One region of the Lysinibacillus sp. NPDC047702 genome, then DNA from elsewhere that is predicted to be linked to it. Evidence: riboswitches for the same ligand, from Rfam matches in the RefSeq annotation. Region 1 holds a riboswitch; each other region holds the start of a gene.
What was found. Region 1 has a riboswitch for cobalamin ahead of cobT (nicotinate-nucleotide--dimethylbenzimidazole phosphoribosyltransferase). Riboswitches for the same ligand answer to the same signal wherever they lie in the genome.

Region 2: another riboswitch for cobalamin. It lies ahead of ACQKIM_RS16445 (glutaredoxin family protein); the one in region 1 lies ahead of cobT (nicotinate-nucleotide--dimethylbenzimidazole phosphoribosyltransferase).
Region 3: another riboswitch for cobalamin. It lies ahead of mmgD (citrate synthase); the one in region 1 lies ahead of cobT (nicotinate-nucleotide--dimethylbenzimidazole phosphoribosyltransferase).

Annotation. Positions count from the first base shown of each region.
Region 1 is NZ_JBNNMG010000007.1:2,315-13,548, reverse strand. Features, by position in the region: gene ACQKIM_RS05345 (nitrilase-related carbon-nitrogen hydrolase) at 1-421, shown strand, start outside; gene ACQKIM_RS05340 (sugar ABC transporter substrate-binding protein) at 434-1,447, shown strand; gene ACQKIM_RS05335 (sugar ABC transporter ATP-binding protein) at 1,534-3,060, shown strand; gene ACQKIM_RS05330 (ABC transporter permease) at 3,057-4,055, shown strand; gene ACQKIM_RS05325 (SDR family NAD(P)-dependent oxidoreductase) at 4,070-4,816, shown strand; gene ACQKIM_RS05320 (SDR family NAD(P)-dependent oxidoreductase) at 4,838-5,596, shown strand; gene ACQKIM_RS05315 (sensor histidine kinase) at 5,620-6,960, shown strand; gene ACQKIM_RS05310 (response regulator) at 6,987-8,291, shown strand; gene ACQKIM_RS05305 (DMT family transporter) at 8,502-9,362, shown strand; cobalamin riboswitch at 9,408-9,584, shown strand; gene cobT (nicotinate-nucleotide--dimethylbenzimidazole phosphoribosyltransferase) at 9,674-10,735, shown strand; gene ACQKIM_RS05295 (trimeric intracellular cation channel family protein) at 10,865-11,234, opposite strand, start outside.
Region 2 is NZ_JBNNMG010000035.1:13,615-24,848, forward strand. Features, by position in the region: gene ACQKIM_RS16430 (sensor histidine kinase) at 1-91, shown strand, start outside; gene ACQKIM_RS16435 (response regulator) at 94-768, shown strand; gene ACQKIM_RS16440 (alpha/beta hydrolase) at 953-1,969, shown strand; cobalamin riboswitch at 2,636-2,813, shown strand; gene ACQKIM_RS16445 (glutaredoxin family protein) at 2,934-3,158, shown strand; gene nrdI (class Ib ribonucleoside-diphosphate reductase assembly flavoprotein NrdI) at 3,155-3,514, shown strand; gene nrdE (class 1b ribonucleoside-diphosphate reductase subunit alpha) at 3,511-5,604, shown strand; gene nrdF (class 1b ribonucleoside-diphosphate reductase subunit beta) at 5,592-6,560, shown strand; gene dut (dUTP diphosphatase) at 6,573-7,010, shown strand; gene ACQKIM_RS16470 (NADPH:quinone oxidoreductase family protein) at 7,267-8,262, opposite strand; gene ACQKIM_RS16475 (TetR/AcrR family transcriptional regulator) at 8,389-8,976, shown strand; gene ACQKIM_RS16480 (DUF817 domain-containing protein) at 9,194-9,970, shown strand; gene ACQKIM_RS16485 (LysR family transcriptional regulator) at 10,638-11,234, opposite strand, start outside.
Region 3 is NZ_JBNNMG010000013.1:34,484-45,717, forward strand. Features, by position in the region: gene ACQKIM_RS09150 (arsenite methyltransferase) at 1-557, opposite strand, end outside; gene arsB (ACR3 family arsenite efflux transporter) at 570-1,622, opposite strand; gene ACQKIM_RS09160 (ArsR/SmtB family transcription factor) at 1,623-1,940, opposite strand; gene prpB (methylisocitrate lyase) at 2,332-3,249, opposite strand; gene prpD (2-methylcitrate dehydratase) at 3,274-4,707, opposite strand; gene mmgD (citrate synthase) at 4,806-5,915, opposite strand; cobalamin riboswitch at 6,106-6,299, opposite strand; gene ACQKIM_RS09180 (NUDIX hydrolase) at 6,553-7,035, shown strand; gene ACQKIM_RS09185 (ABC transporter ATP-binding protein) at 7,160-7,966, opposite strand; gene ACQKIM_RS09190 (ABC transporter ATP-binding protein) at 7,979-8,752, opposite strand; gene ACQKIM_RS09195 (ABC transporter permease subunit) at 8,763-9,569, opposite strand; gene nikB (nickel ABC transporter permease) at 9,570-10,523, opposite strand; gene nikA (nickel ABC transporter substrate-binding protein) at 10,595-11,234, opposite strand, start outside.

The sequences.
Region 1 (11,234 bases):
GATTGGTGTAGCTATTTGCTATGAAATTGAAATTCCTGAAATAGCGACAATTTATAGTAGACAAGGAGCGGATATCATTTTCTGTCCTTCCTATACATTTACTGAGCATGGTTTTTGGCGTGTTCGTCATTGTGCAGAAGCAAGGTGTATTGAAAATCAGTTATACGTTATTCATTCTCCTATTATTGGGGAGGTGGATGGCGTTATCGAAACTGGCTTTGGCAACTCTGCCAATTTATCGCCATGTGAGCTTCCATGGACATCTAACGGAATAATGGAAGAATGTACTACAAGCGATTTTGAGGTTATTACCTCTATACTAGAGATAGACACGTTATATGACAAAAGAAAAAGTGGTGTAGCTACTACTTTCCATGATAGAAAACGAAGAAATGATGTATATCAAAAATATAATATGTAAGAGGTGTATGACATGAAGAAATGGTTAACAGTTTGTTTGTTAGTTTTTGCTGTCATTTTGGCAGCATGTAGTAGTACGGATGATTCAGGCAGCTCGGATGACAAGCAATCATCTGATGATCAGAAAACGGTAGCCTTTTTCTCTGCAGGTGCCAGTAATAATTATTTACAAACAGGCATTAAAGAAGCTGAAAAAGTAGCAAAGGAATACGGTTGGAAAATAGAAATATTTGATGGCGGCTTTGATCCGCTTAAACAGCTAAATCAGCTTCAAAATGCAGTAGCACAAAAAAAGTTTGACGCTTTTTTAATAGAAGCGGTGGATGGCAATCAGCTTTGTGATATGGTTCAAAGCTCAGTTCTTCCAGCAAATATTGCCGTTTCAGCCATTAATATTGAATTGTGCGGAGCAGTGGATGATGCTGCTGAGGGAACACTTACGTTTGTAGGTGGACAAGGTGTAAATGTTTATCAGGATATTTACAAAGATATTGTTGCAAACAATCCAGATGGCGGGAAAATTGCCATTATTGGTGGGCCGTCCACTGGTACACCCTATTTAAACAATATAAAAGGCATGGAGCTTGAAATAGCCAATAATGATAAATGGCAAATCATTGGTCCATATTCAACAGATTACACAGCCAATCAAGCGTTCCAAGTTACACAAAACGCATTACAGGCTCATCCTGACTTGAAGGTGATTTTTTCAAACTATTCAGGAATGTCAGCAGGAGTTGTAGAGGCTGTGAATGCTGCTGGTAAAAAAGGAAAAGTAAAAATTTATGATTTCGGTGGGGACGAGTGGTCCTTTGAAGCAGTTCGAAACGGTGATATTGAACAAACAGTTATTATGCTTCCAAAAGAAGAGGTACAAAAAGGAATGGAAGCGATTAAAAATCATTTTGAAGGGAAGGATTATCAATCCTTTTATGATTTAACACAAGAGGATATTTTACCAGGTACACCTTATGTAAATAAAAATAATATCGCAGATTTTGAGACAAAAGGGTTACCAGAATATTAGATTGAGCCATTATAAAAATATAGGGCAAGTTCACGGGCATTTTCTATTACCTCGTGTGCTTGCTTTATCAGGAGGGGAGTGATCCTATGACAAAGGCAGCACCTATCATCAATATCACTAATTTATCAAAAAAATATGGTGAGTTTTTTGCTAATCAAGGCATTCATATAACAATATCAAAAGGTCACTGCCACGCCTTTATTGGGCAAAATGGCTCTGGTAAATCAACACTTATTGGCATGCTTTCGGGCAGAATTAAGCCTACAGAAGGCAATATTTTTATTGACCAAAATGAATTACATTACGGCGATCCACATAGCTCTAGAGAGGCTGGCATTGCAACAATATTTCAGGAATTAACCATCATACCGAATATGACAGCCTTAGATAATGTATTTCTTGGCTTTAAGGAAGGTAAGTCTATTTTGGTCAATCGAAAAAAACGGTTAGAACGATTTTATGAATTGAGCAAACTTTTAAATACCCGTATTTCACCGAATTCTTATGCAATTGATTTATCTGTAGCTGATCAGCAGATTCTTGAAATAATGAGATGTTTAAATTTAGATTCCAAAATATTAATTTTGGATGAGCCTACATCCTCCTTAGCACAGAATGAGAGGGAGGCTTTATTAGAGGCTCTAATGGAATTGAAGAAAAGAGGAATCACAATCCTTTACGTTAGTCATCATCTGGATGAAATCATGAAAATCTGTGATTCATTTACAGTGTTAAAGAGTGGTGTAGTTACGGAGCATAGCAGCATAGAGGGATGGACAAAGCAAAAAATTGTACATGCTATGCTTGGAGAGGAAATCGACAGCGATTTTAAAGAAATTTTAGTGCAGGAGTATCCAAATCAAATTCCTTCAGAGGAGATTGTATTAGAGGTTGAAAATTTGGAGAGCTTCCACTTTTTAAAAAATATATCCTTTACGTTAAAGCGAGGAGAAATTTTAGGCTTGGGTGGATTAGTGGGCTCGGGCAGAAGCGCAATTGCTAACACGCTTTATGGACTAGGCGAAAATTGTAAAGGAACGCTTAAAATACAGGGGGAGTCAGTTAAAATACCTTCTACGCCTAGACAAGCAATTGGAAATGGAATCGTATTAGCCCCAGAGGACCGGAAAAAAACAGGACTTCATTTAGGCTTTGAGGTACATGAAAACATTAATCTAATTGATTTAAAGCGCATTGGTTCCTATGGCTTTTTATCTACTAAAAAATCAAAAAAACTTGCTCAACAATATATACAGGAGTTTAAGCTAACAAGACCCATTAATTCCATTGTTAAAAATTTATCGGGAGGAAATCAGCAGAAGGTTTTATTGTCAAAGGTTACAAGTGTTAATCCGAAGGTTTTAATAGTAGATGAACCTACTAGAGGGATCGATGTTGGTGTTAAGTTAGATGTGTTACGTAAATTAAAGGAGTTAGCGATGCAAGGTATGAGTATCATTATTATTTCCTCAGAGCTAGAAGAGGTGGTTGCTGTCAGCAATCGTGTACTTGTTATTTCTAAAGGAGAAATTGTAAGTGAGCTAAAGGGCAAGGACATTAGTGTCAATAAAATCGTTGAATCAACGTTTTTGGAAGGGAGTCACCAGGCATGATGAATAAACTATCTGAAGAACAGAAATTGACTTCTTCCAGAAATAGAAGTCTGAATTTTGGGAACATTAAAAATATAGGGTTTAGGTATGGAGTAGTTTTCGCATTTGTTGTGCTGATTATTATCTCCTCAATTGTTTACAATGGGTTTTTAAATCCTACTAATATATTAAATATGCTAAGTCAATTAGCGATTATTGGCATAATGGCTGCTGGAATGACCTATGTTATGATCACTGGCGGTTTAGATATGTCTATCGGAGGATTATATGCTGCAACGGCTGTTGTTTCTGCAAGCTTAGTAGATAGCACATCTATTTTTGTAGCAGTGATTGTCGGCTTATCGGTTGGTCTTATTGCTGGTTTGTTAAACGGTGTTTTAATCACTTATTTAAAGGTACCTCCTTTTGTAGCAACACTGGGTACAGGCTCTATTTTCACTGGCTTTGCATTAGTATATTCGAAGGCACAGCCATTTTTTGTGAAGGACCCAGCCTATAAATTTTTCGGTTCTCATTATATAGGACCAATTCCCGTTTCTGTCATTATTCTAGCTGTTATTTTTATTACGCTAGGAACAATTCTCTCTTACACACTATATGGTAAGGCATTATATGCAGTAGGAGGCAACAGTGAGGCTAGTAGATTAGCAGGATTAAAGACAAATCGACTAATCATTAGCACCTACATCATCTGTGGTCTATGTGCATCCATGAGCGGTATCATTTTATCTTCCCGACTTGCACAGGGTCAGGCAAATATAGGGGAATCAATTGTTTTGGATGTAATAGCAGCTGTCGTTATTGGTGGTACCTCACTTTCAGGTGGACAGGGTGCAATTTGGCGAACATTTATTGGTGGAAGTATTTTAATTATGATTTCAAATGTTTTTGATAGTCTTTCTATCAGTACTTATTGGCAATCTATTTTTAAAGGCGCCATTATTATTGTCGCTGTTATGATCGATTTTTATGGACGTTCGAAGATTCAGAAATAGAGAGGATGAATAAAATGCGCTTACACAATAAAGTAGCAATTATTACAGGTGCGGGAAATGGACAAGGGCTGGCAGAGGCTGAATTGTTCTTACAAGAGGGAGCGAAAGTGGTTGCAACAGATATTAATGAAGAGGCATTAGAGCTTTTGAGGAAACGGCACACAGGAAATGATAATCTTTTCGTGCATAAACATGATGTATCCTCTGAGACAGAGTGGGAGATTGTTATCAAAAAGACCATCCAATTATTTGGGAGCTTAGATATTTTAGTGAATAATGCGGGCATCCCTTCTCGAAGCTCAGTGATACATGAGGATTTAGAGGGTTGGAATAAGGTTATGACCATTAATGCGACAGGTACTTTTTTAGGCGTTCGAAAATGCGCAGAGCACATGATGAAGCAGCAAGCAGGAAGTATTATTAATATCTCTTCTGTCTATGGAATTATCGGTGAAAAAGGCTATGTTTCCTATCATGCCTCAAAGGGAGCTGTCAGAAGCTTAACAAAGGCAGCGGCAATGGATTTAGCAGAATACAATATCCGCGTGAATTCTGTGCATCCTGGCATGATTGAAACAGAGATGACACGAGATCTTTTTGAGAATAGCGAAAAAGCGAAATGGATGAAGGAAGTAACGCCATTGCCATTGCTCGGAAAACCTCAGGATGTAGCCTATGGCGTTTTATATTTAGCGAGTGATGAAGCAAATTTTGTGACAGGCAGTGAGCTAGTTATTGACGGAGGCTGGATTGCGAAATAAAGATTATTGATGGAGGTATTTATGACAAAGCGTATTCTAATTACGGGAGCTACTGCTGGTATTGGCAGAGCCACTCTCGATAAATTTTATCAGGAGGGCTTTCATATCCTCGCATGTGATATTAATGTAGAGGAAAGTAGCAGGCTAAGTAATATTTATGGTGCTCAAGTTGATTTTATAGAATTAGATGTTACAAAAGAGAGTAACTGGAAATCATTACAAAGATATATACATGACAAAGACTATCGAATTGATGTATTGTTTAATAACGCTGGGATATTTGTCATGAATGATATAGCTACAACTACAGATAAAGAGTTTCAGGCTATGTTTGATATTAATGTGAAGGGTAGCTTTTTAGCTTTAAAATATATTGCACCTATTATGTATAAACAGGAAAATGGCTCGATTATTAATGCTTCCTCCAATGCCGCCTTTTTTGGTGCAAAAGGTCTAGGGATATATGGAGCAACTAAAGGTGCCATACGAACACTTACAAAAAACGCAGCAATGGAATTTTCACCATATGTAAGAGTGAATTCCATTCATCCAGGATATATTCAAACACAAATGATTGAGTATGCGGCACAAAAATCAAATAAAACGCCACAGGATCAGGCAAAGTATGTACCATTAAAAAGATTAGGACGTCCAGAGGAAATCGCCTCATTAGTCTATTATTTAGGGAGCGAGGAAGCATCCTATATTACGGGTAGTGAAATAGTTATTGATGGTGGTGTATCTAGCGGCCAATCGATCTGGGAAGAGGAACAATCCTAAGAAACTAGACAGGGGTGAGAATAATGTATTTATCGTTAAAATATAAATATCTTATTCTTACCCTCATTGTATTTATTTTGCCCTATTTTATGATGACAGTGATTTATATAAATAATGTTGGAGAATATCAAAAGAAGCTTTTAATAGAAACAAGACTAGAGGTATTGAAAAAAATTCATTATTTTAATTCGTCTTTTGAGAATAATCAAGCAAGCACAAAGGTATATCATGAAGTGTTAAATTCAATTTGGGGCAGCTACTCTGATTTCCTGTTATTAACTGAGCAGAAGGATATTAGATTCAGCACGAATTCCCATATATCAGAGCATGAGGAGTATTTTCGTAAATTAGAGCCCAAGAAAACCAATTACTATAAAATTGATTATTTGAATGTAGAACGAATTCTGATGTATTCATTTGATCCCTTTAATAATTGTTACTATGTTGTTATTGCTACATCTGATTCCATTTTTAAAGAGCTGAATAATAAAAAGGAGGATTTAATGGCCTTTGCAATTGCCTCCACTTTACTGCTAACTATTATCACATTTTTATATTCCAATAAAATTAGTACGACTTTGCAAATGCTTATTGAGCGTATTACCTCTTATAGAAAAGCAGTTTATCATATTGAAGATATTGAGAAGAAGTCTGCTTGGATTAATGATGAGTTGAATATCGCCAATCAAGAATTAAATCAGACAATTGCTTATATGGTAGAAAAGGAAAAAGACTATGTTCGAGAAAACTATGAAGCACAATTAAATAATTTACAAAGCCAAATTAATCCACATTTTCTTTACAATACCTTAGACAATATCAATCAATTAGCTATGATTCATGAGGTTGAGGAGATCTCTACTTTAAGCGTTGGACTAGCAAAGCTTTTTAGATATAACACGGGCAATAGTGAAAAGGAAACAACAATTGAAAAAGAGCTTGAGATTATTGAAGAATACATTAATATTATGAAAATCAGAGTTTCTTATTTAGTATTTCATATTCAGATAGAAGATAATGATTTATTACAAAATGCTATTCTAAAATTTACACTTCAGCCAATCGTTGAAAATATTTTTAAGCATGGTTACAGCTATAAAGAGTCTATATCGATAAATATTGATATTTATCGAAAAATAAATGATGTCGTAATTGATATTTATAACAATAGCGAATATAGGGACATTGCTCAAATAGCGATGCTAAATGAAAAAATAAATGAAGAAAATCATGAGGGCAGCATTGGATTGAAAAATGTAAATAGACGATTAAAGATAAAATATGGAGAAGCATATGGTGTTACAGTTCTAGTTAACGAACAAAAATATTTTGTGTCGAGAATTCTATTACCATATAAGAAATAATGTCTTCTAACGGTGAGGTGAGCTCTATGAATATATTTATAGTAGAGGATGAGAACTTTATTAGAGAGGGACTAAGCTTTTTTATCAACAGAAATTTTACTGAATCCCTACATGTCTTTTCTTATGCAACTGGGGAAGACATGTTACTGGCAGCTAAGGATATTTCCCCTGACATCGTTTTATCGGATATTAATTTACCTGGTATGAGTGGAATAGAGGCTGTATGGGAGCTAAAAAAGTTCCATCAATTTAAGGTGATTTTTCTATCTGGCTATGATGACTTTCAATATTTGCAAAGTGCTATTCAAATTGGGGCAGAGGATTATATTTTAAAGCCAATTGATTATAAAAATCTAAAGCTAAAGCTTTCACAAACGATGGAAGCATTGAGCATGAAGAGACAAGTAGATTATGCTATCAAATATAATCAATTATTAAATTTAATATTGGCCTTTGATCAACAAATGACGGATAGTAATATCTATTCATTTGAATACTTTGTTATCAGCATCAATCAAACAAAAAATATAGGAATTCCACACGCTCATGAGCTATTTTATTTTAATATTTTTGGGGAGCACATTGAGATTATGAATACCGATTTTGTTTTGTCGTATAGTCAGGATCATCATATCGTTCTGCAAAGAAAAGACTTACATGATGTAAATCAAGCCGTGCTAGAGTTACTGCTGAAGAAGCATCTAAATACAAGCGGCACTGTGCTAAACAAAAGAAAATCCATTTTTGATAATCAAATTCTTACGGATGAGTTAAAATTACAAGAATTTATAGGGGTTTTACAAAATACAAACATTGATTTTCAGCAAAGATTAGAATTCATGATTACGTTCTTATTACAATATAGCATTCATTTCAATTGCTTTGAAACGTATAACAGTGCCCAAAAAATTATTAGTATTCACCATCAAATGATTAAAGAAGACAATTTATCAATAATAGTAAATAGCTATATAGAGCCGCTCGTAGATAAAATACTTAATTTACATGGCAATAGGGATGATTTAGGGAAAAAAATAGTCGATTATATTTATACACATTTTGATGATCCACAGTTAGATTTGAATTATTTATCAGGCATATTTAACAAAAGCCAAGCAAATTTAAGTATATTAATTAAAAAAAGCATTGATAAAAATTTCATCCACCTGTTAAATGAGCTTAGAATTGACAAGGCAAAGCAGCTACTAGTTCATAGTAATAAAAGAAATAATGAAATTGCTTCGTTAGTGGGCTATAGTAATGAAGAGTATTTTAGTAAAGTATTTAAAAAATATGTTGGGATGACACCCGCCAAATATCGAACTATTTAAATAGTACGTGGGTTTCGGTAAAATAACTATAGAATGTCCGGTTGAACATAGAAAGGATGGGATGAGTAATATGTTCCGATCAATAGCACCTCCAACAATGTCTTTACAGTAGAATCTACTGTTTAAGGCATTCCACACTAGCTTGCTCTTCTTTCAATAGATTCTACTGTATAGGCTAAAAACTATATAAGTAGAAAGTAGGAATCAGAAGTGAGCGGAAAATTTGCATTTGTTTTATCTATGATTATCTTTGGAGCTGTCGGTGTTTTTGCAAAATATATACAGCTACCATCCAGTGAAATTGCATTCTGGATGAGTGTCATTGGCTCTTGCTTTTTATTGGTAATTTTCATCGCAAAGAAAGAAAAAATAACGAAAGCATCTATTCTGCCTAATATATGGCCATTGCTACTATCTAGTGTAGCATTATGTGGGAATTGGATTTTTCTTTTTCAAGCATACAAAGAAACAACCATTGCAAATGCAGCGCTTAGTTATTATTTTGCGCCAGTTTTAGTGATTTGTTTATCACCGATTATATTAAAGGAAAAACTGTATCTAAGAAAAATTTTCTATGTCTGTGTGGCGCTGGTTGGATTATTCTTTATTGTCCATAGCCAAGCTGCAGGAGAAAATGGGCAGGATATCGGTATAGTGTATGGGCTTATTGCAGCATGTTTCTATACATTCGTAACCTTTGTCAACAAGTATATTCATGGACTTAAAGAGCCTGCTAACACAATTGTGCAGCTTTCTTTAGCAGCGTTATTTCTGGCACTTTATCTTTCTGGAACAAATGGATTCCAAATCATGCATATCGATATAAAATCCATTAGTTTACTTATAGCATTGGGTATTGTCCATGCTGGTATAGGCTTCTATCTTTTCTTTTTGGGAATGAGTCAATTAAAGGGGCAAAGTATAGCCATTCTAAGCTATATTGACCCTCTAACGTCATTGGTTATCTCAACGGTGATTATAGGAGAAAAAATGACTGTGATACAAATAATAGGAGCCATTCTATTGCTTGGTGCGACCTTTATTAGTGAAATCGATGAGAAAGAACTTTAAAGGCGTCATATTGACAGCAAGAAATCTTTACAGTAAATTTAAAGTAATTGCATAATAGCATTGGGTGCCCATTATGGGAGAATAGGGAATAAAGTGAGAGTCTTTAGCGGTCCCGCCACTGTAAAAAGGAGTTTCATAGAGAATGCCACTAGCATGGTGCTGGGAAGGTTCTATGAAATGTTGAAATTAAGCCAGGAGACCTGCCTAATTGCTTCGATTATATAGACGATGGAAAAGTCTGTAGTTTATTTGTGATGAATAAACTGCAGGCTTTTTATATTGTCTCGAAAGATAGAAAGGGGAATAGTTTCATGCAATTATTACAGCAAACGATTAAAAAAATTCAAAATGCGGATAGCCGTATGATGGAGAAAGCTAGGGAATATATAGACTCTCTGAGCAAGCCACCTGGAAGCTTGGGGAAATTGGAGAATCTTGCTGTACAGCTTGCTGGTATTACAGGAAAATTATTTCCTAAAATTGAGAGCAAGGCAATTATTGTCTGTGCAGCAGATCACGGTGTTTGTGAGGAGGATGTTACTTCCAATCCACAAAAGGTAACCTTTTTACAAACAATGAATTTTCCAAAAGGGCTAACGGGTGTTTGTGCAATCGCCAGCATAACCAATGCCAAAATTGTAACGGTCGACGTTGGTGTAAAAGAAGATTTACCACTTGATGCTGGAGTCATTCTAAAGAAAATCAAATATGGAACAGACAATATGGCAAAGGGTCCAGCTATGTCAAGAGAGGAAGCTATTCAATCCATCGAAGTAGGAATTGAAGTCGCAACGAGCGAAATTAAAAATGGAGTGGATATTCTTGGAACTGGAGAAATGGGTATTGGGAATACTACCCCAAGTGCAGCTATCCTATCCGTGCTTCATGCCTGTCATCCAAATGTAGTAACAGGAATGGGCGCTGGTGTGGGAGCGGGGGGAATTGCGCATAAGGTGAAGGTTATTCAACATGCTATTGCATTAAACAAGCCCAATCGCCACGATGCTATTGATATTCTTGCAAAAGTTGGTGGCCTAGAAATAGGTGCTATGGCTGGAATTGTACTTGCTGCGGCTGCAAATCGCAAGCCTGTTGTTATTGATGGCTTTATTTCTACGATTGCTGCCCTCATAGCATTTGAGCTTGAGCCAAAAGTAAAGGACTACATCATTCCTTCCCATGCCTCAGAAGAACCAGGTGCAAAAATAGCAGCCAAGTTGCTAGGGGTAGAACCAATGCTACATATGAATATGCGTTTAGGAGAAGGCTCTGGTGCAGCTTTAGCCTTTCCAATTTTAGAGGCAGCATGCTCCATGATTAAAAACATGGCTACACTTGAGGAATCTGTAGTGCTAGTAGAAACGAATGAATGAAGCACACTTTCTATTTATAAATGCTGATGGTTGAAAAAATATTTGCTTGAGGCATTTCTTGGCAGCAGCAAAAAGTATAACAAGCCCATTTAATCGAACTATTTGGGCTTGTTACTATTCATAAAATGGTTATGCTCGATTCAGCTTTCGTAAAGGCAAACGCCATTTCTTCATATAGGAAAGAACTCTTAGCACTGTAATTATTCCAAATAATCCATATAAAAAGAGGTCGCCTGTTAAAACTTCTAAACCAATCACAAGTCCTGCAAGAGCTGCCCAAACACCATAAATTTCATCACGTAATACGAGAGGCTTGCGTCTTGCTAATAGATCCCGAACAATCCCGCCTCCTGAACCAGTTAAGACAGCAGCTACAATAACCGCACTAATTGGCATATCGAGCTTTACCGCATAGAGGGCACCTTGAATAGCAAATGCAGATAAGCCAATTGCATCTGTGAAGTTTCCCCAGCGATGCCAATGCTGAATTAGATGATGT
Region 2 (11,234 bases), on a different contig from region 1:
ATCAGCATTAGCTGGGACAGTTAACTTTTATACTAAATTGAATAATGGTATGAGAATAACATGTAATATACCAATGGCAAAGGAAGTTTAATGATGGTGATTAAAGCAGCAATAGTTGAAGATCAAGAGATTTTAAGAAAAAGCTTAAAAATTGTAATTGAAAGTATTTCTGACATTGAGATTGTTGGAACTGCGGAAAATGGAGAAAAGGCAATTGCTTTATGCGAAAGGGAAAATCTTGATATTCTATTAATGGATATTCAAATGCCAGTGATGGATGGTGTAAAGGCAACAGATGAAATAAAAAAACGTTGGCCACATATAAAAGTGATAATACTAACTACTTTTCAAGATGTTACTCACGTTTTAAATGCATTAAACGCTGGTGCAGAGGGGTATATATTAAAGGCTGTTGATCCAGAATTTTTAATTCAGGGAATTAAAATGGTCTATCACGGAGGTTCCCTCATTCCTCAACAATTAGCAAAAGAGGTATTCGGTCAGATCCAATTAAATCATAACTCACACTCGGATCAAGACCATAACGCTATAAATCATCCATATGATTTAAATAATCAAGAAATAAAAGTTCTCAAATGTTTAACCCAAGGATTGTCCAATCAAGACATTACAGAAAAAATGTTTCTTTCCATGGGTACTGTGAAAAATTATGTTTCTTCCATTTATTCGAAATTGAATGTAAAAAACAGATCTTCCGCTATTAATAAAGCCATGGGAGAGAGTCTTATAGAAGATAAGAAACATTAAGTAAAAGAGTGTAGATAAAGTCGATGTAAACTTTATCTACACTCTTTTTTTGATTGCAGCCCCTTATTTTAAATATTAGTCAAAGGTCATAATTTGTCGTTTTATTTATGACTTATTAGTGACTTACCGGCACTACAATATATTACTTTTCATTTGTAGAGTATTGAGTATGAGGAGGGATTAGATGAAAAATTTAAAGAGATTAATAAAATATGTCGGTGTATTCATTATTATAATACTGGTAATCGCACTTTTCAGGCCTACATGGACTTCGAATATAAAAGGGGATAACAGTATTAACGTTCTAGAACAAGTTGAGATCAATGGTACCAAACAGCAAATCATGATTAGAGGCCGTGATCAAAATAACCCAGTCATTATATATGTACACGGGGGGCCGAGTGTGTCCGAAATTCCTTATGCCAAGTACGAAGACTTATTAGAAAAGGATTTCACGGTCGTTAATTATGATCAAAGAGGAAGCGGCAAATCGTATCAGTTTAATGAGGATTATTCTAACTTAACAGCAGATGTACTTGTAGATGATTTAATAGCACTTACAGATTATATTTCCCAACGTTTTGGCAAAGAGAAAGTAATATTAATAGGCCATTCTTATGGAACATACCTAGCAACTAGGGCTTCTTATAAAGCTCCAGAAAAATATGAAGCCTATATTGGAATTGGTCAGGTGAGTAATATGCAAGAAAGTGAAATAGATAATTTGAATTATACAATAAGTGAAGCGAAAAAAGCCGGAAATACAGAAGATGTGAAGTACTTAGAGGGAATCGCTGAAAAAATACATGCTGGAGAGTCAGCGGCTCCAAGAGGTTATGTAGGGAAGTACGGCGGCGCTACAAGACTTATTAATATGTCGGATGGCGATATACTATTAAGTCGTGAGTATAATTTATTGGATTTTATTCGCTATAACAATGGAATAGCTAAGACACAAGCACAACTTGTTAAAGAGGTTTTTGATAAGCCACTACCTAAGATAGTTACCAAACTTGATTTACCATTTTATTTTGTAATGGGTAAATACGATGCTATGACTTCATATAATGCAGCAAAAAATTATTTTGATGTAATGGAAGCGGATAAAAAAGAATTTATTTCTTTCGAGCAATCAGCTCATTATCCACAATTTGAAGAGAAGGAAAAATTTTATAGATGGATGTGCGAAACATTTAAATAGGTAAGCTTTGATATCTGTCGGAAATCTTGATTGGGAATATTCCTCTTAAGGGATATAATATGTTACAAATGGGAAAATGATTATTTAAAAATAGTTTCTTTTATAGTTCGAAAAATGGTAAAGTGAAAGAAGTCTATGATAGTTTAATAGACTGTGAAAGAGAGTATAATCTTATAACAGCAATTAGATTATATAAATTATTATCCTCAGTTATAAGGATTTGTCTCTATTTATTCGGTATAGAATAATTTGTTAGGATTTATTAAAAATCAAAATTAAAACAGTCTATTATTCTTCTTCGGAATAAGGGCTGTTTTTATGTAAAGATTATTAGTAGTAGCTTATGCCTCTATATTTTTGATGTTATATTCCAAAAAGGTATTTACATAATTATTTCTTGCATAAGAAAGGCAAGAAACGGACTTTAATCTTTAACATTAGTTGATTAAGGAAATACATAGTGTTACATATTTCTTTATCAGTTGTCTATTATTGTTGAAATAATAGATGGACTATTGTTCTATAGCGTTAAGCTGCCTAGCTATCAACTTGCTTAACATCATTTGGCGGAAAATATCGAATAATCTTACTATTAAGAAGTCTCTAATCTAGATTTACTTTTATTTTGAAGGATGGTACACTTAGTTCTATTGGAAAAACAATATATTGTGTTTGTTTTATTCGGGTACTACTATATGTAGTTTAATAGGGAAGTTCGGTACAATACCGACGCTGTCCCCGCAACTGTAAAGCTGACGATGATTTAAGCCACTGTGCTTTCGCATGGGAAGGAAATCAGAGAGTGAAGCAAAGCCAGGAGACCTGCCTATATAAAACACAACAATCATTTCTTCGGGGATTAAGAAATGGGGACGTAGCTATTTTTATGTATTTTTAACGTTTCCATTTTAGGCTATCTCTCTTGAAGGGAAAGCCTTTTTATATTATGAAAAGAGGGATTTATTTGAAACTTTATACGAAAACAATTTGCCCGAAATGTCTTTGGGTAAAATCTGAATTACAACGAGTAGGAATTGAAGCAGAAATTGTGAATATAGATCATGATGAAAAAGCAAAGCAAACTATTATGGATGCAGGGTTTTTAAGTGTGCCAGTTCTTGAATATAATGAGACATTTATAGGGGATGTTAAGGAAATTGTTTCTCAAATCGAGCTGATTACACTATGATCGTCTATGCTAGTCGTACAGGAAATGTCCGAAATGTTGTCTCTAAATTAAGGGGGAAATCAATGGAACTTTCTGAGGAATTACTGTTGGGTGAGCCATACCTTTTAATAACATACACTGACGGATTAGGTGATATCCCTACTAAAGTGGCTCGTTTTTTAGAACAAAACGGGAATTACTGCAAGGGTGTAGTTGTAAGTGGCAACAGTAACTTCGGCCATACGATTTTTGGCGCTGCTGGTGAGAAAATTGCAGCAAAGTATCATGTGCCTCTAGTACGTAAATTAGATTTACGAGGAAATCAAAATGATTATGAAGCAATACAAACGTTTTATGAAATGAGGGTAATCGCATGAAAACATATTTAAAGCTTAATAATGATGTACTGAATCGTTATAGTACAACAGGTCAATTAGAGTTAGAAAAGGATCGAGAAGCAACACGCCGCTACTTTTTAGAATATGTAAACGTGCGTCTACGTTACTTTATTGATATTGAGGAAAAAATCCGTTATTTAGTCGATGAGGGTTATTATGAAAAAGCATTTATCGATATGTATGAAATGGAATTTATTAAAAAGCTGTACAAAAAGGCATATGATTATCATTTCCGTTTCCCATCCTTTATGAGTGCGAGTAAATTTTATGATAGTTATGCTATGAAGAGCCGTGACGGGGAAGAAATTTTAGAAAAATATGAGGACCGTATTGTTATTATTGCTTTGTATTTAGCACAAGGTGACATGATCTTAGCAGAACGTTCTGTTGAAGCGATGATGGAAGCGTATCAGCCTGCAACACCAACAGCTTTAAATAGTGGAAAAAAAGCACGTGGAGAACTAGTAAGCTGCTTTAAATTATCAATGGATGACTCAATGAATAGTATTGCTGAAAATATTGGTTATTGCTTGGAGCTATCACGCCTTGGCGGTGGGGTTGGAGTAAATTTAACAGATTTACGTCCTTTGGGTGATCCAATTAAAGAGATTCTAAATCGTGCAAGTGGTGTAATCCCAGTAGCGAAATTGCTAGAAAACTCTTTCAGCTATTCCAATCAACTAGGACAACGAAATGGCTCGGGCGTTGTCTATTTAAATATTTTTCATGCTGACATAGAAAATTTTATTTCATCCAAAAAACCAAATGCTGATGATAAAATTCGCCTAGCAACTTTATCAACAGGAATTATTTTACCAAGTATTTTCTTTGAACTGATGAAACGTGATAAAGATATTGTATTGTTTAGTCCATATGATATTTTTAAAGAATATGGTAAACGTATGTCTGAGATTTCAATTACAGAAATGTATTATGAGTTACTGGATAATCCGAATATTCGTAAAATTAAGCGCTTGAATGCACGTAAACTTTATACAGAGGTAAAAAAAGCACAATTTGAATCAGGCTATCCATTTGAAATTTTTGATGATAATGTCAATAACGTGCATCCGCTTAAAAATATTGGTCGTGTGAAAATGTCAAATTTATGTACAGAAATCTTGCAAGTTCAAGAAACAAGTATTATTACTGACCAAGATGTGCCGAATGAATATGGGCTAGATGTATCTTGTAACTTAGGGTCAATTGATATCCATGCAGCAAGCAAAGTAAATGATTTCGAAACATTAGTTGATACAGCTATGCATTTACTAACAAATGTGTCGCAAATGACGCACATCAAGAATGTACCATCTGTTGCAAAAGCAAATAAATTAATGCATTCAGTAGGGCTTGGTTGTATGAATCTCCATGGTCATCTTGTTACTGAGGGAATCATGTATGGCTCAAAGGAATCTATTGATTTTATGGATCGCTTTATGGAGGCGATGAATTATTATTCACTCAAATCTTCAATGGAGATGGCGAAAGAAAGAGGCGAAACCTTCCACCGATTTGAGGAAAGTGATTACGCTTCAGGCAACTATTTTAATCAATATGTAAATAAAACAGAGGAAGAGCTGTCACCTGTTGTGCTAAAAGCGCTTGGAAATATTCCGATCATTACGGCAAAAATGTGGGAAAATTTAAAGCAGGATGTAATGCAAAATGGATTATTTCATTCATATCGTTTGGCGATTGCACCTACTGGAAGTATTTCTTACATCCGTAGCTGTACCGCTTCTATTGCTCCTTGTACAGAGCGTGTAGAGGTACGTGATTATGCGGATAGCCGAACAATTTATCCAATGCCACATTTAACAAATGAAAACAGTCATTTATATGTAGAAGCATACGATATTGATCCATATGACTTAATCGATTTATATGCAGCCTCTCAAAAACATGTTGACCAAGGCATTTCTATGACGCTTTATGTAACTGACAATTGGACTACAGAACAATTGGCCAAAGTATATATTTATGCATGGATAAAGGGAATTAAGTCCGTTTACTATGTTCGTCAACGTTTACAAAGCTTAGAGGAGTGTGTAGCATGTCAAATATAATATATGAGGCAGTCAATTGGAATAAGGCAACAAGTGAGCTTGCACAAATATTTTGGGATCAGCAATGGAAGCAAATCTGGTTCCCTGAAGAAATAGCAGTAAGTAAAGATATCAAACAGTGGAAAGGCTTTGAGCATCAGGATACGTATAAAAAAGTATTTGCAGGATTAACGTTACTTGATACAGTTCAGACAAATATCGGTATGAATCGTGTTGCAGCTTTTACTGCTGATCTACAAGAGAAGGCTGTTCTAACCGTTTTTGATGCATTCGAGGCGATACATGCTAAATCCTATTCTTATATATTTACAACACTTTGTACGAACGAGGAAATAGACGAGCTATTTGAATGGGTAAAGAAAAATGAATATCTACAATATAAGGCTAATAAGATTGCGGATATCTATAACAGTATTGAAGATGGAGATTCTGAAAGTTTATGGAAAGCAATGTTTTCGTCTGTAATGCTTGAATCTTTCCTTTTCTACTCTGGCTTTTTCTATCCACTGTACTTAGGTGGACAAGGCTTCCTACGAAATAGTGCAGAGATTATTTCACTTATTTTACGTGACGAATCAATTCATGGAGTAGCTGTCGGGTTTTTTGCTCAAAATCTATTTAAGCAGTTTTCAAAAGAAAAACAAGAAGAGCTACATTTATGGGGCTATGAATTATTACTAGATTTATATCAAAACGAAATGAAGTATACAGATGATATCTATGCAGAAACAGGATTATCTCCTGAGGTCAGAGCCTATGTACGCTATAATGCTAATAAAGCGTTAATGAATGTCGGTTTCGAATCAATGTTCCCGGAAGAAGAAGTTAATCCTATTGTTATGAATGGTATTCGTAATGAAGGCTCTACATACGACTTCTTTTCACAAAAGGGTTCGACTTATGCCAAGGCAAAAGTAGCACCGATTACAGACGACACATTTAATTTTAATCGTTAAGGATGAAAAATAATGAACTTAGACGTAAAAATCAAAAGAATCCATGTTGATGCATTGCTTCCTATGCAGGCCAATCCAGGTGATGCTGGAATGGATCTTTACTCAATTGAAGCAATAGAGATACCAGCAGGACAAGCTAAACTAATTAAAACAGGCTTACAAATTGAATTACCAAAAGGAACGGAAGCTCAAATTCGTCCAAGAAGCGGACTAGCATTAAAACATAGTGTAACAGTTCTTAATAGTCCAGGCACTATTGATGAGGGCTACAGAGGCGAAATAGGTGTTATCTTAATCAATCATGGTAAAGAAGCATTTATAGTAGAAAAATCAATGCGTATCGCACAAATGGTCATTCAGCTTGTCCCTACAATTCAGCTACTAGAAGTAAATGAATTATCTCAAACGGTTCGTGGAACGACTGGGTTTGGGGCGAGTGGTACAAAATAAGATTATTTGAATTTGAAAGAAATTCTATAACTGAAAAGGAATTAGGTTCGGTATATACTGAACTTAATTCTTTTTTAATTGTGATAAACTCGATGAAAAGCATAATGAAAATAACGTAAATACAATGGTGAGCCTAAGATATAAGATTTGTATAACAACGGATCTGTACACATTAACGCTTCGAAAAACTAGGCAACCATCATATTTAATGTAGATGGTTGCATAGTATTTTTAGGCTACTGCTAGTTACATTTTTTTATGATAATTTCACAAGTATTCTTCCTCTGGCTTGGCCTTTTAGTAAAATAGGGAGAAAATCAGGAAGTTGCTGAAGTGTTACTTCTTGATGAATGAAATTATCAAGATTTGCTGGTTTAAAATCGGTCGCTAAACGATTCCATGTTTTCAATCGAATGTCCATTGGGCAATAAACAGAATCAATTCCAAGTAGATTAATCCCTCGTAAAATAAATGGGAAGACGCTTGTAGGAAGTTGTGTTCCAGCAGTTAATCCGCTAATAGCAACAGACCCTCCATAGTGAATTTGACTTAGTAAGGAAGCGAGTGGTTCTCCTCCTACAGAATCGACAGCAGCTGCCCACTTTTGTTTGCCTAATGCTCTGATTTTCCCATCAAATACTTCTTCACGAGAAACAATCGAAGTGGCTCCAAGGTTATTTAAATACTCATGTTCAGATTCTTTACCAGTACTTGCTTCTACCTGATAACCTAGTGTTGACAAAATAGAGACAGCAAAGCTACCTACACCACCTGTTGCTCCAGTAACAAGTATTTTCCCCTTTTCTGGATTTACCCCATTTTCCTCCAATTTCTGAATAGACAATGCTGCTGTAAATCCTGCAGTGCCAATAATCATTGCTTCTTTAAGGGAGAGACCTTTTAGAAGTGACACGACCCATTTAGATGGGATACGTGCATATTCACTAAAGCCTCCAAAATGGGTTACACCTATTTCATAGCTAGTTGCAATCACCTCGTCACCTTCTTTAAATTGAGGATCCTCAGAGGAAACAACGGTCCCAGCTAAATCTATTCCAGGTACGAAAGGATATGAAGTAACGATTTTACCATCGGGAATCGCAGCAAGACTATCTTTATAATTAATGCCAGAGTACCTTACTTTAATTAACACCTCACCATTCGGTAGATCATTTAATGTAAGATCGTTAACTTTCACTGTAAATTCTGCATCTTTATTTACTACTAATGCTTTAAAGCCTTCTAATGTCATCGTAAACACCCTCCTACAATTTAATTCCATTAAACAGTAACAAAATTATTCTGACCGGTCAATATAAAATTGGATTTTATCCTCTTTTCATGTATAATGACTTTTATCAAGTCATCGGAGGCTCCTATGAAAAAGAAAGAGGAAGAACGAAAAAAACAAATTATGAAAGCAGCCTTTAATGCTGTTTCAAGCTTGGGCTATGATAATGTCACATTACAGGATATTGCCAACCATGCAAATGTTTCAAAAGGGGTAGTTCACTACTACTTTACGAGTAAGCAAAACATATTATTAGAATTACTGGAATCCACTACGAACAAAATCTATAGTTATGAAATAAAAGAAATCGCCAAGTATCAGACGGCTATAGAAAAACTCCAAGCCTACGTAAATGCTGTTTTTGTATCACCTCAGGAAAATAAAAAATTTTACAGAGTGTATTTAGATTTTTTAGCTCAAGCAAACGGCAATGAAGAGTATAAAAGAATCAACTTAAAATTTTACGAGAATTGTTGGGGAATTGGTCAAGAAATCATTGAATTAGGTAAAGAGGAAGGCGTCTTTAATCAGGATATTGATTCTTTAACAAATGCAAAAATGATAAGGGCAATTATTGATGGTTCATTAATACAATGGTTAACAAGTGATTTAGAAGAACAACATGAATTTTATAAAGATACCTGCCTTCATAGTATTTTGAAATTATTAAGATAGTAAGGATGAAATTGTTAATATTGGGATTTTAACACCTGATTGTTAGAGGAAAATCTAACGATCGGGTTTTTTGATTCAAGAAAAGACGTTTTTCACATTTTTTAGTTCCAAGTTAAAGTAGAATAAATTTATTGATTATCAATAAAAAAACATTGATTTTTGATAAAAAATCTTATATTCTTCTAACAAGAGTCTGAAGTTGGTCATTTTGAGGTGAATGAAATTGAAGAGTTTTTTAAAAAATTTAACTTACTTTATTTATCATCAATCATTATCTTGTATTTTCCCTGTTGTTATATTTATGACACTTGCACTTTCAAATGCAATTCAAATACCTGGTGTATTCAGATACGACTTTATATTAATCATCTGTCTTTTGGCACAGTATATTATGTATAAATCGAATTTGGAATCAAAAGATGAATTGAAAGTTATTCTTCTTTTTCATATGATTGGGCTTGTACTAGAAATTTATAAAGTGAATTTTAACTCTTGGTCATATCCAGAGGAAGCGTGGTCAAAAATTTGGGGTGTGCCATTATATAGTGGATTTATGTATGCCAGTGTAGCAAGCTATATTTGTCAAGCTTGGCGCAGGTTTGACTTAGCAATCGTTAACTGGCCGAAAAGTTATTTCGCAATCCCACTTGGGACCATGATCTACTTAAATTTTTTTACACATCATTTTATTTATGATTTTCGATGGCTTTTAATGGCTGTTCTTTTTATTGTGTTTTATCGCACAATCGTTAAATTTACAGTGCGAAAAAAAATTTATAAGATGCCGATTGTTGTATCATTTTTTTTGATTGGTTTTTTTATTTGGGTTGCAGAAAATATTGCTACGTTTTTTGGGGCGTGGTCATATCCCAATCAAGAAATATCATGGAAAATTGTTCATTTTGGTAAAATAAGCTCTTGGTTTTTACTTGTAGTTATTAGCATCATGATCGTTGCACAGCTTAAACTATTCTATCGAAAAACGGTAGAGTGAAAGGCTTTTTATGTTTGTTGAATATCAATGAAATCAAGTTATTCTATACAAAATAAAGGCCAACACGATATTTGTCACTACGGCACAGTTATCTAGCGAACTTATCCTTCACTTCTCTGCGCAGGAAGCGAGCCCATTGGAAAGTTTAATATGACATTTATTCAATTAAGTACAACTAGCCTTTTATCTAGCACAAAAGCTAGTCAATCATGCATATATTCTCATCAATTCAGCAATCCCCCCTCAAAACAAAGATTTCCTTAAGAATTCGAAAAATTTTATACGTAGTCTTAGAGATTCTATGGATGATAGATATTGCTGGTATTCTGACACTTGACAGTCGTTTGGAGGCACAAGATATCCTGAAAGAGCATGGATCTGATTTGCTGTGTAATCATTCAAATCCTGTATATTTGTTTGGGGCATTACAATGGTAAAAGGCTAAGAAAAAATATGGATTACTAAAATGCAGCAGTAGAGAAGATTGATAATCATCACACCTCACATCTATTAGAAGAGGCATTATCCTGGCATGTTCAACTTGTAAAAACTAAGACAATGAAAAAATAACAAAATGGTTGACTAGGCAAAATGCTTAGTCATTTTTGGCATTAGAAAAAGAATCCACCTCATTCAGCAAATATATGACTGAGGTGGATCCAGATTATTATGGAGACTTTAATAATAATTGAATTAACAGTTTACTGTTTTCTGAAAGGGTCAATCCTGCTTTTTCAAGTCCCTCAGCCAAAAGGCGAATAAAAGCTTTCGCAGCAAAATTAATAAATTTATCTTTTCTATATAGAAGTACTATTTCTCTTGTTAAAGGCGGGTCGCATATAGGGCGCTCACATATTGTATTCGATTGATGTAAAGTACAAAGTGTTTTGGAAATAATCGTTGCCCCAACATTTTGTTCTACTAGTTTAAAAATAGCGTCGATACTAGCTGTCTCTATCTTAGGCTTGACATGAAGCTTTTCTTTATGGGCTGCACTATCAATTACTTTTCTACATTGATGGATTGTTGGAAATAAAATAAGTGGGAGCTCTAAAATATCCTGAAATGGAATTGTTTTAGAAGCCGCTAATGGATGATTGCTATGAGCAACAAATCGTAGTTCCTCCGTAAACAACTGTATGATTTTAAGCTGCTCCTCCTCATAGTCGAAATACTCTTGTTTATAGGAAATAGCAAAATCAATTTTATTGTCTTTAAACTGTTTCAGTACATCATCCGAGCTATTTATACAAACTTGTACATC
Region 3 (11,234 bases), on a different contig from region 1:
AAACGACCAGCTGTTTTTAAAATACGGTATGCCTCTTTAAATACCTGTGGTTTGTTTGGCGATAGATTGATCACACAATTTGAAATGATAATATCAGCGGTATGATCAGCAACTGGCATGTGCTCAATTTCACCTAAACGAAATTCTACTTGTTCATATCCAGGCTTTTCTGCATTACGACGTGCCTTAGAGATCATTTCAGGTGTCATATCAATGCCAATTACCTGACCGTCTTTTCCTACTTTTGGGGCAGCCAAGAAGCAAACGAAGCCACCACCTGACCCTAAATCGACAACAATTTCTCCAGGCATCAAGTCCGCGATAACTTGAGGGTTGCCACAGCTAAGTCCCATATTTGCTCCGTTTGGGATAGAAGCTAGTTCCTCTTTTGTATAGCCCATTTTTTGCGAAATCTCTTCAATGGAAACATTTTGATTTCCTTTTGGGCTACAGCAGCTAGGAGCTGGCGTACAGCATCCCTGTGTACTGTCTAATTTCAATGCTACCTTCGCATAGCTTTCACGTACATTTGCACGAATATTATCTTCACTTTTCATCTAAAATCCTCCTTATATGGTTTTAAAATATTTTTTCTGCCAGCGTAAAGCAACCCATACAAGTCCAATAAGTACTGGTACTTCAACAAGTGGTCCAATAACAGCAGCAAAAGCCACTCCACTGTGAAGTCCAAAAACACCGACAGCTACTGCAATGGCTAACTCAAAATTATTACTAGCTGCTGTAAAAGATAGGGCTGCTGTAACAGGATAAGATGCACCTGCTTTACGAGAAGAGAAGAATGAAATAGCAAACATGACCACAAAGTAAATAAATAATGGAATAGCAATTCTTACTACATCAAGTGGTAACTCTATTAATTTCTCACCCTTTAATGCAAACATCATCACAATTGTGAACAGAAGTGCTATTAAAGTAAGTGGTGAAATTTTTGGTAAAAACTTTTCCTTATACCACTGTTTTCCTTTTGTTTTCATACTGATCCATCGTGTGAGAAACCCAGCAGCAAATGGTATGCCTAAGTAAATAAGTACGCTCTTGGTAATCTCCCACATGGAGATGGATACATTAAAATTCTCTAAACCAAACCAACCAGGTAATATATTTAAGAAAAAGTAAGCAAAAATCGAATACGTCACGATTTGAAAAATGGAGTTAAAAGCAACTAAACCAGCTACATATTCACGGTCTCCACGAGCCAGATCATTCCATACAATCACCATTGCAATACAGCGAGCTAATCCAATCATAATGAGCCCAGCCATATACTCTGGATAATCACGTAAGAAGATGATCGCTAGAAAGAACATCAAAAATGGTCCAAGTAACCAGTTTTGAAAAAGTGAAAGTAGAAGCACCTTCCAATCCTTAAACACTCGCCACATTTCCTCATATTTCACTTTCGCTAATGGTGGATACATCATCACAATTAACCCTATAGCAATCGGTATCGATGTTGTGCCAATAGACATGGACTCTAATGCTTCACCAATATCGGGCATGATGACACTTAATAAAACCCCTATTCCCATTGCAAGGAATATCCAAAGCGTGAGGTAACGATCTAGAAAAGATAGCTGTTTAGTTAAGGGTTCATTATTCATTTATTTCTCTCCTTCATGGCAACAATCAGAAACACAATTACACCCATTTAAAGGCTGAATTTGGTTTAAAATCCCCTTCATCAGTGGGGTTTGATCTTCCACTAGACGATAATGTTTCCATGTCCCTACTTTTCGCTCAGTAATAATGCCTGCCTCCTTTAATTTTCGTAGATGCTGACTAACTGCGGGTTGTGAAATGCCTAGAACATCTACAAAATCACATACACATACCTCCCCATGTTTCATACATGCAAGTAATTTAATGCGATTTAAGTCAGCTGCTGCTTTTAATTGTTTTTCAATTAGTGTGTTTTCCATTTATCTGCACTCCTTATATAACCATATACTTATATATAATTTTAAATAAAATCCCCTGACTAGTTAGAGGTAATTAAATTTATATATAATTATATACTTATATTAAAGTTACTAAGTAATAATTACAATACATTCCTTCAAAAAAGTTTTAGCAAAGACCTTTTATATATGCATTGATTCTTTATTAATTATTAATACTTCTACAAGATTATTTCAGTTCTTGCTACAATACCATTTGAAAAAGCACATACAATCTATTCATTTATCGCATAAAGTGCAAATGTTTTGGGTACTTAGTGAATAATCTCGATATTCAAACCTATTGCATGGAGTTAATGATTAACTAGAAGTTCTTGTCCTTAATACAGACAAGAACTTCTGCTCATTTAAATTACCCTTTTAATTCCTCTTTGGGTAGTATCGTTTTAGCTAGTTCAGTATCTAAATTCTCGAATTTGTAATAGGAAATCGTGTCATATAATTCGCTTCTAGATTGCATATCCTCAATAGCTTCTTTTTGAGTTCCTGTATTTTTTATTAATTCAAATACGTGTTTATAGGCTTTGGCTGCTACTCTCATGGATGTTACTGGATAAATAATCATAGAATAGCCCATATTTTCGAATTCTTTGGCCGTATAATAGGGTGTTTGTCCGAATTCAGTCATATTTGCCAATAATGGTGCATTTACTTCATTTGAAAATTGTTTAAATTCCTTTTCATTTTGCAGTGCCTCTGGAAAAATTGCATCAGCCCCAGCTGCTATATAGGCTTTTGCGCGTTGGATGGCTAGTTCTAAACCTTCTACAGATCTCGCATCTGTACGTGCGATAATAACTAAGGTTGGAGCTATTTGCTTTATGACCTTTATTTTTTGAATCATTTCCTCTTGAGTTACAAGTGTTTTTCCATTCAAATGACCACATTTTTTCGGTAAATTTTGATCCTCTAATTGAACTGCGGCCACACCTGCCTCTACCATTTCACGAGTTGTACGTGCCACATTTAATACACCACCAAAGCCAGTATCAATATCCACTAGCATTGGTAAATTTGTAGCTCGGATAATATCTCTAGCACGTTCTGCTACCTCATTCGAATAAATCATACCTAAATCAGGTAAGCCACGACTCGCGGTATAGGCGGCTCCAGATAGATATAATGCCTCGAAGCCTACTTTTTTAGCCATTAAACCAGCCATAGCATCATGAGCTCCAGGTATTTGTAAAATATCCTTATGAGCTATGAAAGCTTGAAATTGTTCAGCCAGTTGTTTTTGTGAAACAGTTTCATTCACAATCCATGCCATCTATCAAAAACCTCCCTTCTCTAATTAAATAAATAATTCAACAAATTCATGAACATAGCTATTTTCAATAAGCTCTTGATTCGCGCATAGCTGTTTTATTTTATTCAATTGCTTTGATGAATAATGAGTACTAATATTTCGTTGGAATTTATCAATAATTTTAGGGAATGCTTCCTCACGGCGGAAACGGTGACCTAATGGATACTCACATTCTATTAATTCAGATGATGAACCATCTTTATAGTAAATTTGCACAGCATTGGCAATAGAACGTTTGTCTGGATCTAAGTAATCGATGGTATATTGTGCTTTTTCAACAACAACCATTTTCTTTCTCAGTTCATCTATACGTGGATCTGCAGCCACGTCATCTTCATAATGATCTGCGATAATGTCGCCATACATTAATCCAATTGCTGTAATATATTGAATACAGTGATCACGGTCAGCAGGATTATTGAGTGGTCCCTCTTTATCTATAATGCGAATGGCTGATTCATGTGTTGTAATCACAATTTTTTCAATATCTTCTAAACGGTTTTTCACTTCTTCATGTAAATGCACAGCGCATTCGGCAGCCGTTTGTGCATGAAATTCAGCCGGGAAAGAAACCTTGAAGAGCACATTTTCCATAACATAAGATTTAAGTGATCTTGCCAGCTTTAGTTCTTGTTTTTTGAAGAGTACGTCCTGGAAACCCCATCCAGGTGCTGATAATGCAGTTGCATACCCCATTTCTCCTTTTATTGCCATCATAGCCAATTGTACAGCCCTGCTTGTTGCGTCACCTGCTGCCCATGATTTTCTTGACCCTGTATTAGGTGCATGACGATATGTTCGTAGGCTGGAATTATCAATCCAAGCATTTGATAATGCATTAATAATTTCTTGACGTGTTCCACCTAACGCTTTTGTAACAACAGCAGTAGTCGCAATTTTTACATATAAAACATGATCCAATCCTACACGATTCAAGCTATTTTCCAATGCTAAAACCCCTTGGATTTCATGGGCCTTAATCATCATTTCTAATACTTCTTTGATTTTTAAAGGCTCTTTGCCTTGTGTAATACGTTCACGGCTCAAATAATCCGCAACTGCTAAAATGCCACCCAAATTATCAGAAGGATGTCCCCATTCAGCCGCAAGCCATGTGTCGTTATAATCCAACCATCGAATCATACAGCCGATATTGAAAGCTCCTCTCACTGGATCCAAAACGTAAGAGGTACCTGGTACACGTGTACCGTTTGGAACGATTGTCCCTGGAACAACTGGACCAAGAAGCTTTGTACATTCAGGATATTGTAAGGCTAAAATTCCACAGCCTAAAGTATCTAATAAAACATAACGTGCTGTTTCATAGGCTTCTTCACTGGTAATCGTAGTATTTAATACATAATCTGCAATATCGCTTAATAATTGATCTGTCTTAGATATTTCATTAGTTTTTATCATCTATATCTTCCTTTCACTACCTCTATTTGATATACTAGTAAGTTGATGGACATTGGTCAGAATGTCCATCAGTACTATGGCGAGTTGTTATATGTTGATTACACTGTTACTTCTTCAAGGTTATGACGCTCGCCCATATAATGAACGCGAGGTCTAAACAGCTTGTTATTTTCATGCTGTTCAATCACATGTGCACATAAGCCGACGGTACGAGAGCTAAAGAAAATTGGGGTATAGATTTCAATAGGCAGTCCAAGCATGTAATATACAGGTGCTGCGTAGTAATCTAAATTTGGATACAATCCTTTTTCCTGCACCATTACTTTCTCACCAGCCTCACACATGCGATATAATAGATCGTCACCATGTTCTAAACATAATTTACTTAATGCCTCTTTCATTATTTGTGCACGTGGATCCATTTTCTTCATGTATACACGATGACCAAAGCCCATGATTTTTTCTTTCTTTTGCAGCAATGTTTCAAAGCCTTCCACTGTCTTTGCTTCAAGAAGCATATACATCACAGCCTCGTTTGCTCCACCATGTAAATTTCCTTTCAATGATGCTACAGCTCCAGTTAAAGCTCCATATAAATCGGATTGTGTAGAGGCAATAACACGAGCCGTAAATGTAGAATTAGGCATTTCATGTTCACTATATAGAACAAGGGATTGATCGAAAGTTTCCTCCTCCAGCACTGTTGGCTTTTTTCCAGTAATCATGTAAAAGAAATTCGCACTATAAGAAAGATTACTATCGGGCTCTACTACCTCTTGTCCATTGAGTACACGATAGCTATTCGCTACAATATTTGGCATACTTCCTAAAAGTCTAAAGGCTCTCTTTAAATTCTCCTCTGTAGAACGATCATCGATTTGCTGATCATAGCCTGCTAATACTGATATCCCAGTTCTCAGCCCATCCATTGCATGTGTTCCCTTTGGCAATAGCTTAAAAATATGAAAAATTTCTTGTGGAACCTGATAGTTTGTTTTCAAAATGGCTTTCAGTTCATTCTGTTGCGCAATAGCTGGTATTTCTCCGTTGAATAGTAAATGCACAATGTCTAAATAAGAATATCGCTTCGATAATTCAATCAAGTCATAGCCTCTTATAACAATTTGACTTTGTACTGTGTCTAAAAAAGATAATTTAGTCTCAGTGGCAATGATTCCATCTAGACCTGGTGAATAATTTAACTCCATACATTACAGCCCCTTTGTTTATTCATTCTTGTAAGCGTTAACATTCAAGCGCGAAAGAACAACAAAAAAACAACTTCTATCCTTTTAGAAGTTGTTAATCTACAAATACATGACAGAGTAAAAAACAGCGAATTTACAATAATTCACAATAATCATACTGTAGCTAACACCTCCCTATCCTCGTAGGTCAATTGATGCTTGTTTAGTGGCAGGTCTCCTGACTTATGATCAACGCTACAATATCGCCTTCCCATTTTGATAAACAAAACAGTGGTATTGTTATTGAGCTCCTAAATACAGTTGCGGGACAGTGTTGGACTCTTACCAACTTCCCTTTTAATCAAATGAAATCACTTCACTTGAACCACCAAAATTTAGCATATTCAATTTGTCTTTTAACCTTATCATAGAGATTCAAAAACAATCAATATAGGTAAAATTCAGAAAAGGCAGTTTATCAAAAGCTATTTTCCATTTTTAAAGAACTATTCTATATTTTTTAGCATTATTTCGTACAAAAAAAGATTGTTAAGGGATGAAACTAGCCTACTTTCAAAAGTAATTAAGAAAATAGAGGTTTCTTATTTAGCAAAGCAGAACTATTTATATGAATAAATTTTTAGTAGGAGTGGAAATTTTGGGGTATATTTCAGAATTAAGAAAGCAGTTCGGTAGCAGACCAATTATAAGCGTCGGAGCGACAATCCTTGTGGTAAACAATGACAAGAAAATTCTCTTTCAAAAACGCTCAGATACATTTAATTGGGGATTACCTGGTGGTTCAATGGAACTGAACGAAACTTTAGAGGAGGTTGCTTCCCGTGAACTTCATGAAGAAACTGGACTCGTGGCTAATGAATTTGAATTGATAGGTGTTTTTTCAGGACCGGATTATTATTTTCAATATCCTAATGGTGATGAAACATATACGGTCATACATCTTTATTTAGCTAAACACGTAAATGGTGTATTAGAAATGAAGGATGGTGAGAGTTTGAATCTTACATATTTCAGCAGAAAAGAGCTTCCAGATAATATAGAAAAGAGAACAAAAGCTATTTTAGAAAATCTGGGAGATAAATTGTGGGATTTACATAGTTCTTTTACCAAGCAATCGTAAAATAACAATAACCCCGTTCCAAATTAGGGATGGGGTTAAATGTGTTATTCAAAATGGCAAATGTGATTTATCTTTGGCGATTTTTTCAAATACACTTTATATAATAGATAGTATGGAAAGCTCATTATTCTCTATTATTCTTACTACTTCTTACCTGGGGGTGCGATGGCAAAATAGCATTGGAAAGTTCAAGAGAAGCGGGATGCTGGAATGTTTCCCCCTTCCTGATTTCTTCCACTAGCTGACCATGCTGCATGACAAGTATGCGGTCTGACATAAAACGTGTTGCCTGTAAATCATGAGAAATAAAAATATATGCAAGTTGCAAATCTCTTTGAAGTGTTTGTAATAGCTGGATAATATGCTTCTGCAATATCATATCAAGACTACTAATGGCCTCATCTAATACAATCAATTTTGGATTTAAAGCAAGCGCTCTAGCGATGTTAACACGCTGCTGCTGCCCTCCACTTAGCTGCGAAGGATACTTTTGAGCAATTGTACACTCTAACTCCACACAGTCTAGTAATTCCCTTACCTTATGTTGTCTCTCTGTTTTACTGAATTGCTCGAAATTAAGAAAAGGTTCTTCTACTATGTCAAAAATTGTCTGCTTCGGATTAAATGAATGATAGCTACTTTGAAAGACAGCCTGTAAATCTCTTCGTATCATTTTTTTGTGCTTATTTGTTGCCTCATAAAGATTAACACCTTGAAATAGAACTTCTCCGTTAGTAGGTCGGTCAATTCCTAAGATAATACGACCTAATGTGCTTTTACCTGAGCCACTTTGTCCGACTATTCCTAAGCATTCGCCCTCCTGAAGTGAAAATGTTACTTTCTGTAATACAGGAGCTTCCTGCCTTCGTTTGAATATGAACGGCCTTTGAGAATAATACTTCTCAATATTTTTCACTTCTAACAGCTTCATCTTTTTTCACCTCTAAAACATAATTCTTGATTGTAAAAGTTTCTTGGAATAGGGATGCTGAGGGGCATCAAAAAAATCAAAGACATTCGTCTGCTCAATAACTTCACCTTGATACATCACAGATACATCGTCAGCTAGTTCAGCAATAACTCCTAAATCATGTGTCACAAGAATAATAGTAGCCTCTGTTTCCAAGCGAATTTGGTCAAACAATGTTAATACTTGTTTTTGATTGACTGTATCTAGCGCTGTTGTTGGCTCATCTGCAATGTATAGGGTTGCCTGTATGGCCAATGATAAAGCGATCATCATTCGCTGTAACATTCCTCCACTTAATTGAAAAGGATAGTAATGCAAAAGTTGCTCTGGATTAGGTAAATTAACTTTATTCATGGCATCAATGGCGATCTGCCTTATTTCTTTTTTAGTCATAACGAAGTGAGCTTTTAATGTCTCCCGAAAATGCCCTTCGATGGTTTGTATACTATCAAAAGCTGAAGACGGATTTTGCATAATCATAGACAAATGTCTCCCACGATAAGCTCTCAATTTAGCTGCTGAGACTGTCAATAAATCTTCTTGCTGGTAGAGGATTTGACCTTGTGTGATCTGTGCCGAAGTGGGTAATGTTTGCATGATAGCTTGGCAAAGCATTGTCTTACCACTTCCACTTTCCCCTATAATCCCTAAAACTCGTCCTTGATAGGCAGATAGATTGATAGAGGTTAATACATTCTTCTCGCCGATTTTTACTGTTAAGTCTTTCACTTCTAAAATTTTTTTCATAACTTCACCTTTACTGGTTCTTCAGACTACTGGCTAAACGATTAAATAATAGCACTACAAGGGCGATGGCAAGTCCAGGATAAAGCATTAATTCAGGATGCTGGCGGATGTATTGTTTTCCTTCATTCACCATCATTCCCCATTCAGGGATGGGAGCCTGTACACCAAGTCCAATAAAGGAGAATCCGGCAATTTCCAAAATAACCTTCCCTATATCTAACGCAACAATTGTTATGATAGGTGGTAGAATATTGGGGAGATAATGACGGCTGATTAATTTAATCCCTGAAGTTCCACTAATTCTAGCAGCTTGAATAAACTCTTTTTCATTCATCCCAATAAATAAGCTTCGGATCATTCTTGAATAATAAATAAGTTGTGTAAAAATAAGTGCCAATAACACATTTTTTAAGTTAGGTCCTAATAATCCTAAAAGTCCAAATGCTAGTACAAGTGTAGGAAAAGCTAATAAAATATCACATATTCGAATAAATAGGAAATCTATTAGACCTCTTTTCAGTGCGACAAAAGCACCCACTAAGACAGCTAACAAAATAGCTATCATTTGAATGACGATAGCTGAGCCTAAAGAATAGCGAATACCTAAAAGCATGCGTGACAAGACACATCTTCCTAAATGATCTGTACCTAATGGATATTCCCATGAAGGGTCTAAAAATTTCTTTGATATATCTACTGCTAAAGGGTCATGTGGCATTATAATTTGAGCAAACAGTCCCAGTAAGCCAATGACTACAAGTATCGATAGACTAAATAATCTTTTAACATGTACATGTTCTTTTCGTTCTAGGCTCACTTAATTTCTCCTATCCTTCATCATCAGATGAGGATCCAATAGACGATGTAATAAATCGGTACATAAATTTACAAGCACGTAAATAACGGCAATAATTAATACATAGCATTGTACAACTGGGTAATCTCTGTTGATTATGGATTCTATTAAATACCTGCCAAGTCCTGGCCAACTAAAAACCTGCTCCACTATTACTGCACCACCTAGTAAATTACCAAGTGTCATCCCTAGCAATGTTGTCAACGGTATAACAGCATTTCTTAAAACATGACGTATAAGGATAACAGAATTTTTTAATCCTCTTAGTTGTGCATATTGAACATAATGCTGCTGTAATTCCTCAATAATTGATGAACGAATAACCTGAACGAACAGTCCAATGGTGGGTAAAGCTAAGGCTAGTGCGGGTAAAACTAGATGAGTCAGTGTTCCCTTTCCATTTGTCGGGAAGATACCTAGTTTTAAGCTGAATAGATAGAGTAATAAAAATCCTAGCCAAAATGTAGGAATCGAAACACTCATAATGGTAAACAAACTAATTATTTTATCGATAATGGAATGCTTATACAGTGCGCTTATGATCCCTAATGGAATACTTAATCCTAAAATGAATACAAATGCCGCGGTAGCTAATTCAATGGTTGCGGGTAATTTAGCAAATAACTCATGTGCCACAGGCAATTTACTAACAAAGGATGTACCAAAATCTAGCTGTAAAACGCCTTTTACCCATAGCAGATATTGAATAAGAAAAGGTTTGTCTGTTCCAAGCTCTTCGCGTAATGTCTCAATGGCCTCTGTTGTTGGCGCAACTCTAGCCAATCTAAGAATAACCTCCGCAGGCTCCACTGGAACGAAACGAATAAATACAAAGGTCAGGATAGATACGCCTAATAATACAAAGGGCAATGTGAAAATTCTTTTTAAACAAAACATCCATAGCGATTCGTACATGCTGTCACTTCCTAGTCAATCCTATGATAAAAAGAGAGATGCCCTTGATAGACACACTCTCTCTTCTTCACTTATTTTTCTTTATCCATTTGTGCATAAGGAATATCATATTCAGATGCACGTGGAGCAAAATCCTTCATATATGGATGATAAATCACATTATTTGTTTCATAAGATATAGGATAAAATAGTGCTTGGTCATGGAATGTTGTTAAAATATCCGTATAAAGCTGAACGCGCTCTTTTTCATCTGTACCAATTAATAATTGGTGAATTTTGTTATCAATGTCTTTGGCATTTGGTAAGCCTAATTTCGCTTCATAGACACCGCTAGCATTTGGTGTAGCTGATTCATTAGCAAAGCTATGTGGATCTGTTGGTGGTCCATTTGTACGCCAGAAATTAATATCAACCTGATCATCCATTAACTTTTGAAGACCAACCATTACATCCGCGCCTTCTAAATTCAACTGTATCCCTATTTTTGCTAGTTCACCCTGCATTAATTCTGCCATTGGCTTTTGAATGGCATCTGTTGCAATATAGATTAAATCTAATGATAAAGGTTGTCCGTTTTTAGAACGAACTTTTTCACCCTTTTGTAGTGTCCATCCTGCTTCGTCTAGTAATTGTTGCGATTTTTCAGGATTATATATAAGTGGCGCTAAATTAATATTGGCATAAGGTATCGCATCCCAGAAAAGTGTATTG